4 regions of the Geobacillus sp. Manikaran-105 genome follow, and region 2 is predicted to be linked to each of the others. Evidence: riboswitches for the same ligand, from Rfam matches in the RefSeq annotation. Region 2 holds a riboswitch; each other region holds the start of a gene.
What was found. A riboswitch is a leader RNA that binds a small molecule or an ion and turns the genes downstream of it on or off. The one in region 2 is predicted to bind S-adenosylmethionine.
Positions count from the first base shown of each region.

Region 1 (2,197 bases), on a different contig from region 2:
TTCCCGCTGAATCAACGACAATCTGTCCGTCAAGCCCCCGTTCGTTCACCAAATGACGGAATACCGCTTCCGCCATCGGCGAACGGCAAATGTTGCCGAGGCAAACAAACAACACTTTGACCATCGAAGCAGCCACTCCTTTCCATCCCGTTTTCTTGGCATTAGTTTTCCCTTTTCATCCAAGCGCTTGATAGCCGCTTTCTAGCAGCTCGTGCACATGCACCTATATTTTACCACCTAACGCTGGCGCGGACTATATTGCCTCTCCCCTTTTTCACCGCCGGTGTGGTACAATACATGATAACCTGCCACGAAAGGAGCGAAACCATGGATTTATCGAAACCGTCCGCAGAAAACGTCGAATATATCGTTGAACAGCTGAAGAAAAAATTAAAAGTGCTCAATTTTGATGCGATTAAGCCGGCCCATTTTTCCGAGGCATGGTATGACGAACTGAAAGACATTTACGACATGGTCATGAAGCGTGAAACGTTCAGTCCAAGCGAAATACAGGCCATTGTTGAGGAGCTCGGAAGCCTGCGCAAGCGGTAATCCTCTCCTTCCGTCACCGGATGGAAGCATCGCGAAGCTGCCTATGTATATAAAAAATTCCTATCGAAAAACTAGGATTGACATTAGCGCCAATTGTGTTAAAATTTTAATCAATATAAATTACATACGCTTATCAAGAGCGGGGGAGGGACTGGCCCGATGAACTCCGGCAACCTGCCGCGTTTGGCAAGGTGCTAATTCCAGCAAAATGGGATCCATTTTGGAAGATAAGGCGTCCCTCGTTCTTCCGCTCTTTCCGAAATGGAAGGGGCGTTTTTATCGCCAGGCTGCCCGTTGCCGGATGAATATCCGACTAATTATGTTGATTTTCTTTGTTTTTAAGGAGGGGGAAACGATGCTCACATATGACCAATGGGAAACGGCCGAAAAACCGTCTTTTCCGTCCGATGATGAAACGAAAGGGGCGTTGGCTGTCCTTGCTTGGGCGTACCGCGAATACGGCGATGACATTGTCTATGCGTGCAGTTTCGGCATTGAAGGGATTGTGCTCATTGATTTGATTTCCCAAGTCAAGCCGGATGCGGAAATCGTCTTTTTGGATACAGGGCTGCATTTCCAAGAGACGTACGACACGATCGCGAACGTACAGGAAAAATACCCGTCGCTCCGCATCGTGATGAAACAGCCGCACTTGACGCTGGAGGAGCAGGCTGCACAGTTCGGCGATGAACTATGGAAACGCGATCCGAACAAATGCTGTGAGTTGCGCAAAGTCATTCCGCTGCGGGAAGTCTTGACCGGCGTCACCGCCTGGATTTCCGGCTTGCGCCGCGAACAGTCGCCGACGCGGCGCCATGTCGAGTACATCAATAAAGACGACAAATTCCGCTCCATTAAAGTGTGCCCGCTCATTCATTGGACGTGGAAAGACGTTTGGAATTACGTATATAAACACGGTCTTCCGTACAACGTGCTCCATGACCGGGGCTACCCGAGCATCGGCTGCGCCCCTTGCACAGCGCCGGCATCGGATCCGAACGATTTGCGCTCCGGGCGCTGGGCCGGCCAGGGGAAAACGGAGTGCGGGCTCCATCTCACATAAGGGGAGAACAACGATATGCTCCTTGCCATTGCCTTTATTGTGTCCTTTTTCTTCGCCATGAACATCGGGGCGAGCGGCGCGGCCGCCTCGATGGGTGTCGCGTACGGGTCGGGCGCCATTCCGAAAAAGTCGATGGCCCTCCTTCTTTGCGGCATCGGCGTGTTTCTCGGCAGCCTCGGCGGCGGAGAAGTAGTGAAAACGATCGGGTCGGGCATTATTCCGTCTTCGATCCTCACCGTCAAAATCGTCGTCATCATTTTAACGGCGGCGGCCATTTCACTTTTTGCGGCGAACATCATGGGCATTCCGCTCTCGACGAGCGAGATCACCGTCGGATCAGTCGTCGGCGTTGGCATCGCCTATCAGGCGTTGTACTTTCATAAGCTGCTGTTTATCGTGTCGGTATGGATCGTGATCCCGATCGTCGCCTTTTCGTTTACGCTGGCTGTCGGCAAATGGTTTTTGGCGCTCAAGCGAAAATATCCGCAGCTTGAACAAGGGCGCTGGCAAAAAACATTCATGGCCTTGCTCGTTGTCACCGGCTTTCTCGAGGCGTTTTCCGCCGGCATGAACAATGTGGCC
Region 1 is NZ_PIJG01000032.1:51,021-53,217, reverse strand. Features, by position in the region: gene CV945_RS10695 (low molecular weight protein-tyrosine-phosphatase) at 1-124, opposite strand, end outside; gene CV945_RS10690 (DUF1128 domain-containing protein) at 328-552, shown strand; SAM riboswitch class I at 680-786, shown strand; gene CV945_RS10685 (phosphoadenylyl-sulfate reductase) at 908-1,615, shown strand; gene CV945_RS10680 (sulfate permease) at 1,631-2,197, shown strand, end outside.
Region 1: it holds a riboswitch for S-adenosylmethionine, as region 2 does, so the genes downstream of both, CV945_RS10685 (phosphoadenylyl-sulfate reductase) here and CV945_RS04015 (bifunctional homocysteine S-methyltransferase/methylenetetrahydrofolate reductase) in region 2, are expected to answer to the same signal.

Region 2 (2,197 bases):
CGCGAAGTTCGTACTGCATTTCCGTGCGCAGCTTCAAATCCAAGGCCGATAGCGGCTCATCCAAGAGCAACACTTCTGGCTCATTCACAATCGCCCGCGCAATCGCGACGCGCTGGCGCTGACCGCCGGACATCTCTTGAATGCGGCGGCGCTCATAGCCGTCCAAGTTGACAAACCGGAGCGCTTCGCTCACTTTTTGGCGGATGTGCGCTTCTTTCATCTTTTTCACGCGCAAGCCAAATGCCACGTTTTCAAACACATCGAGATGAGGAAACAACGCATAGTCTTGAAAGACAGTGTTGACTTGCCGCTTGTTCGGCGGGACGTTTTGAATCGGCTTCCCGTGGAAATAAATCGTTCCTTCCGTCGGTTCGATAAACCCGGCAATCAGCCGCAAAATCGTCGTCTTCCCGCACCCTGACGGGCCAAGCAGCGTATAAAACTTCCCGCGCTCCATCGCAAAACTGACATCATCCAGTACGGCTGCGCCGTCGTATTCCTTCGTCACTCGCTCGAAGCGGATGATTTCTCCGTTCACTTTCAGCCCCCCATCTTCTTGATGTTCACTATTCCTAATTAGAACATAGGAGAGTAGAAAGTGCAACGGAAAAATATGCTTTCCGCCATGTCGGCGACTAAAAAACAAAAAGCGGCTGACTATTCCGCAGAACAGCTTCCAATTTTGCCCGCAATGCGGAAAGCCGCTGTCTCATTGATCGTTTTTTCAAATTTCCTTGCTTCACCGTATTGAATAATTTCAAAAAATACATTAAATTATATAGTAATAGTCAAGACGAAATAAACAACCGCATACGGACATTCTTATCAAGAGAGGGGGAGGGACTGGCCCGGTGAACCCTCAGCAACCTGGCCGCGGCCAAGGTGCTAAATCCAGACAGGCAACAGCCTGGAAGATAAGAAGAAGCGAACGAAAAGTCTTCTTCTTAGAAGGCTTTTTTCTTTTACTACAACGAAATGGGGGAATCAAACGTGGGGCTGCTCGATGAGTTGAAACAACGCATTCTCATCGCCGACGGAGCGATGGGGACGCTGTTATATTCGCATGGCGTCGACCGTTGTTTTGAAGAATTGAATCTATCGAATCCAGACGAAATCATTCATATTCATGAAGCGTATATCGCGGCGGGCGCCGATGTCATTCAGACGAATACATACGGCGCCAACTATGTGAAACTCGCGCGCTACGGCTTGCAAGACGAGGTGCCGGCGATCAATCGCGCCGCTGTAAGACTGGCGAAGCAAGCAGCCAATGGGGGGGCGTACGTGCTCGGAACGATCGGAGGGCTGCGCACGTTAAACAAAAGCGTCGTCACGCTCGAAGAAGTGAAACGGACGTTTCGCGAGCAGCTGTTTGTGCTGCTTGCCGAAGGGGTTGATGGTGTGCTGCTGGAGACGTATTACGATTTGGAAGAGTTGGAGACGGTGCTTGCCATCGCGCGCAAAGAGACGGACTTGCCGATTATCGCCCATGTGTCGCTCCATGAAGTCGGCGTTTTGCAAGACGGCACGCCGCTCGCGGACGCCCTTAGCCGCCTGGAGGCGCTCGGGGCCGATGTTGTCGGGCTCAACTGCCGGCTTGGTCCGCACTATATGATTCAGTCGCTTGAGGAAGTGCCCCTGCCCAATCGCGCATTTTTGTCGGCGTATCCGAACGCGAGCCTCCCGGATTACCGCGACGGCCGGCTTGTCTATGAAACGAACGCGGAATATTTTGAAGAGGCGGCCAAAGCGTTCCGCGATCAAGGGGTGCGCTTGATCGGCGGGTGCTGCGGCACGACGCCGAAACATATTGAGGCAATGGCAAAGGCGCTCGCCGACCGGACGCCGGTGACGGAAAAAACGGTGAAGCGGCGCACGACGGCATCTGTATCGGTGCAAGCCGATCGGCCCGCGCCGACTCCGCTTCCCGAGCTCGCCCGCACGCGCCGCTCGGTCATTGTGGAGCTGGATCCGCCGAAGCAACTCGGCATTGACAAGTTTCTCGCTGGGGCGAAAGAGCTCCATGACGCTGGCATCGACGCGCTGACGTTGGCCGACAACTCGCTTGCTACGCCGCGCATCAGCAACGCCGCCGTCGCCACGATCGTGAAAGAGCGGCTCGGCGTCCGCCCGCTCGTGCATATTACGTGCCGCGACCGCAACTTGATCGGCCTGCAGTCGCATTTGATGGGGTTGC
Region 2 is NZ_PIJG01000008.1:19,046-21,242, forward strand. Features, by position in the region: gene CV945_RS04010 (ABC transporter ATP-binding protein) at 1-538, opposite strand, end outside; gene CV945_RS17015 (hypothetical protein) at 599-751, shown strand; SAM riboswitch class I at 820-921, shown strand; gene CV945_RS04015 (bifunctional homocysteine S-methyltransferase/methylenetetrahydrofolate reductase) at 991-2,197, shown strand, end outside.

Region 3 (2,197 bases), on a different contig from region 2:
ACGCCGTAAAACTCCGACGGCGTGATCGCGCCGCTGAACGCCGGGTGGGCCATGATCGGAACGGAAATCTCTTCATCTTCCCGCAACCCTTGCAGGACGTCCAATCCATAGGCGAACACGTTGAACAACAGCACATCGGCGCCAAGCTCAGCCGCCCGTTTCGCTTTTTCTTTCAGTTCAAACGTTTTGCCGGTCAAGTTGACGGCATACAGCGTCCGCTTGCCTGTTTGTTCGTACACCTCTTCGAGCGCCGCTTTGCCTTCTGTAATGCGCTTCGCAAATGGCAGACGATCGCTGTCAAACAAAATTTCGTCATCTTTGACCAAGTCAACGCCGCCAAGCGCTTGCTTTTTCAACTCTGATGTCAAATACGCCAAATCGCGGCCGACGATGCCTTTGAAAATGCTCATCAACAGCGGGCGGTCGTACACTCCGACCTTTTCGCGAATGCCGGCGATGCCAAAGCGCGGCCCCGGAAACTGCCGCTTCCATTCTTCCGGAAATGCCAAATCAAGCAACCGCACTTCCCCGTCAAGCGACAGCTTGCCGAACGTCGTCACCAACAATGCTGGCAAATCGGCGCTGAAGTTGACGGTCGGGTAAGCGATTTTGACGATTGCCCGCTTCAACCGCTTGCCGAAATAGGCGTTTACCCGCTCGCTCTCGCCAAGCTCTTCGATCGCAACGACTTCCCCTTTATGCTTGCGAAGCTGGTCTTGCTCTAGCTGCGGCAAGTCGGTCCATGTGCCGACTGTCAAGCCGAGCGCGATTCCTTCCGCCTTTTGGCGAATATCGTGTTCATCATGAAGCAAATACGTCGCAATGACTGCACTCATCGTCCATCCCTCTTTCAATATATGGCGAAATAAAAAAGCCCCTTCCTAAGAAGAGGCGTCATTCATTCATGGCGCTCTTCTTATCTCCCAGCGTTTCCGCTGCAAGAATTAGCACCGTGCTTAGCGTACGCCAAGCCGGTTGCCGGGCTTCATTGGGCTCGTCCCTCCGCCTGCTCTTGATAAGAAAGCCTGCTCGTTTATGCACTTGTCAAACGATTGGCAAATTTACTTTGAATTATGACAGCCTTTGCCGCCGTTGTCAATCATTTTTTTCAAAACAGCCTGGTCAACGTTGTCCCGTCAACGGTTCATTGCCGCTCTTTTTTTCAAAACAATCCGAGCCGGCCGATCCGCTCCGCCGCTTCGCGAAGCCGCGCTTCATCGGTCAACAATCCAACGCGCACATACCCTTCGCCGTGTTTTCCAAAACCGATGCCTGGGGCGACGGCGACGTGCGCCCGCTCAAGCAACAGATCGGCAAATTCGGCGGATGATGCGCCTTTTGGCAACGGAAGCCAGGCGAAAAATGATCCAGACGGCGCCGGCGCTTCCCAGCCGATCGCGCGCAAAGCATGAATAAACGTATTGCGGCGCGCCTCGTACAAGGCAATGAGCTCCGCGACGCAGTCTTGCGGGCCGAGGAGCGCAGCTGCCGCCGCTTCTTGGACGGCGCCGAACAAGCTGACGTACAAATGATCTTGCAACAACTCAATGGCACGGATGATCCGCTCATTGCCGACAGCGAACGCCACGCGCCAGCCGGCCATATTGTACGTTTTCGAGAACGTGTAGATTTCAACGCCAATGTCTTTCGCCCCGTCCACTTCTAGAAAGCTGACCGGCTTTTGGCCGTCAAAGCCGATCGCGCCATAGGCAAAATCGTGCACAACGGCTATGCCGTACTTTTCCGCAAACGCCACCGTTTCAGCAAAAAACTCCTTCGTCGCCGTCGCGCCGGTCGGGTTGTTCGGATAGTTTAAAAACATCAGTTTCGCCCGGTCGGCCGCCGCCCTGGGAATGGCCGAATAATCCGGCAGAAACCCATTCTCCGCGACAAGCGGCATCATTTCCATCCGCGCGCGGGCGAGCGCGATTCCCGACCAATAGTCCGGATAACCCGGGTCCGGGACGAGCACGACATCGCCCGGGTTGACGAGGCAAAGCGGCAGCTCGACAAGCCCGGCTTTGCCGCCGAACAAGATGGCGACCTCGCGGGCCGGGTCGATCGTCACCCCGTACTCGCGCGCGTAAAACGCCGCTACGGCTTCTTTCAAAAACGAGTAGCCTTGAAACGGCGAATATTTATGGTATTTTGGGTTCGCGGCTGCCTTCTGCATCGCTTCGACAATGTGCGCCGGCGT
Region 3 is NZ_PIJG01000031.1:20,735-22,931, reverse strand. Features, by position in the region: gene mtnW (2,3-diketo-5-methylthiopentyl-1-phosphate enolase) at 1-836, opposite strand, end outside; SAM riboswitch class I at 914-1,022, opposite strand; gene CV945_RS10360 (pyridoxal phosphate-dependent aminotransferase) at 1,163-2,197, opposite strand, start outside.
Region 3: it holds a riboswitch for S-adenosylmethionine, as region 2 does, so the genes downstream of both, mtnW (2,3-diketo-5-methylthiopentyl-1-phosphate enolase) here and CV945_RS04015 (bifunctional homocysteine S-methyltransferase/methylenetetrahydrofolate reductase) in region 2, are expected to answer to the same signal.

Region 4 (2,197 bases), on a different contig from region 2:
TAGCCGCCGTACGTGTCGACAATGATTTTCCGCCCCGTCAGCCCAGCATCCCCTTGCGGACCGCCGATGACAAACCGTCCTGTCGGGTTGATGAAATAGTTCGTGTTCTCATCAAGCAGCTCGGCCGGCACGACCGGTTTGATGACATGCTCCTTAATGTCGCGCTCGATTTGCTCTTGCGTAATTTCCGGATGGTGCTGCGCGGACACGACGATCGTATCGACGCGCACCGGTTTGCCGTTTTCATCGTATTCGATCGTCACTTGCGTTTTCCCGTCCGGCCGCAAGTACGGCAAGACGTCCGTTTTACGCACTTCCGCCAATCGACGCGCCAAGCGGTGCGCAAGCGAAATCGGCAGCGGCATCAATTCTTCCGTCTCATTGCAGGCGAACCCAAACATCAATCCTTGGTCGCCGGCGCCGATCGCTTCAATTTCCTCGTCAGTCATCTGACCTTCGCGCGCCTCAAGCGCCCGGTCCACCCCCATCGCAATGTCTGGCGACTGTTCGTCAATCGACGTCAGCACCGCGCACGTATCGGCGTCAAATCCGTATTTGGCGCGCGTGTAGCCGATCTCCCGGACCGTATCGCGGACGATGCGCGGAATGTCCACGTACGTTGATGTTGTGATTTCCCCACTCACGAGCACCAGCCCGGTCGTCACGCTCGTTTCGCAAGCGACACGGGCGTTCGGGTCTTTTTCCAAAATGGCATCCAAAATGGCATCAGAAATTTGGTCGCAAATTTTATCCGGATGTCCTTCTGTCACAGACTCTGACGTAAACAAGCGGCGTTTGGCTGACATTCGGTTTGTTTCCTCCTCTTAACATAATGTGGCGACACGGAACTCATTTCCCTTTTTCCCTTCGCAATATAAAAAACCTTTCCTGTAACGGCTGAGGAAAGGTCATGGCAATCGTATTGCTTCCTTTCACTCTTATCGTTCAAGGACTGCGCCTTGCCACAGGTTAGCACCATTTCACACATGTCCAGTTGTGACGGTTGCTGGGCTTCATCGGGCCTGTCCCTCCACCGGCTCGGGATAAGAGTATCCGTTCAATGAATTATCTTATCGCAATTGAAGGAACAAAGTCAACCGCAGAAGTGAATTTTTTATCATCCCGCTTCCGCGCACGAACCCAAGCAAAGGAGGAATGAGCGCCTTTCCCTTGCCTCCATAAAACAAAGGGAAGCTAAACGCAGCCCCTTTCTTTTGTATAGGAGGGGAGCGCGTCTATATAAACGTGCCGCTTCCGGCTGCATGCTTGAACAAGACGAGGCGGATTTGGCAAACGTATTGCCGATTTGGGTCATCACTGCCTGCTTCCTTAATAGCAAGACAGTAAGACAACCCGGGAACGGCCGCCTCCCGCTTGAAGCACAGGCGGGAGAGCGTGCAAAATCTGAAAAATAGGCAAAATAAGTTCAAAAAAACCCACACAATTAGTATGGACTATTAATAAAAATGTGTTATACTATTTTCAAGAGTGATTACAAAAAGAAGGCAGGTTGTGAACATGGGGATCGCAAACATGACAAATAAGCTGGATGTATTGCTGCAAAAACCGTACGTACATCACCAATTGTCCGTCGCCGAGCTCGTCGAGAAAGTATTGCAGCGGAACGAAGGACGGCTGACCCACACCGGGGCGGTTGCCGTGACAACCGGCAAGTACACGGGGCGGTCGCCGAAAGACAAATACATCGTCGAAGAACCGTCCACGAAGCAAACGATCGACTGGGGAACGGTCAACCAGCCGATGTCTCCGGAAACGTTTGAGAAACTGTACGACAAAGTGCTCGATTATTTAATGAAACAAGATGAACTGTTCGTCTTTAAAGGCTTTGCCGGCGCCGATCCGAAATACCGGCTGCCGATTCAAGTCGTCAACGAATTCGCCTGGCACAACTTGTTCGTCCATCAGCTGTTCATCCGCCCGAGCGCCGAGGAGCTCGCCGCGCACGAGCCGCAATTCACCGTCATTTGCGCGCCGAACTTTAAAGCCGACCCGAAGGTGGACGGGACGCGCTCGGAAGCGTTCATCATCATCTCGTTTGAACGGCGCACCGTGTTGATCGGCGGCACCGAGTATGCCGGCGAAATGAAAAAATCGATTTTCTCGGTCATGAACTATGTGCTGCCGGAACAAGGCATCCTGCCGATGCACTGCTCGGCCAACGTCGGGCAGGAAGGCG
Region 4 is NZ_PIJG01000015.1:1,067-3,263, reverse strand. Features, by position in the region: gene metK (methionine adenosyltransferase) at 1-806, opposite strand, end outside; SAM riboswitch class I at 936-1,050, opposite strand; gene pckA (phosphoenolpyruvate carboxykinase (ATP)) at 1,519-2,197, shown strand, end outside.
Region 4: it holds a riboswitch for S-adenosylmethionine, as region 2 does, so the genes downstream of both, metK (methionine adenosyltransferase) here and CV945_RS04015 (bifunctional homocysteine S-methyltransferase/methylenetetrahydrofolate reductase) in region 2, are expected to answer to the same signal.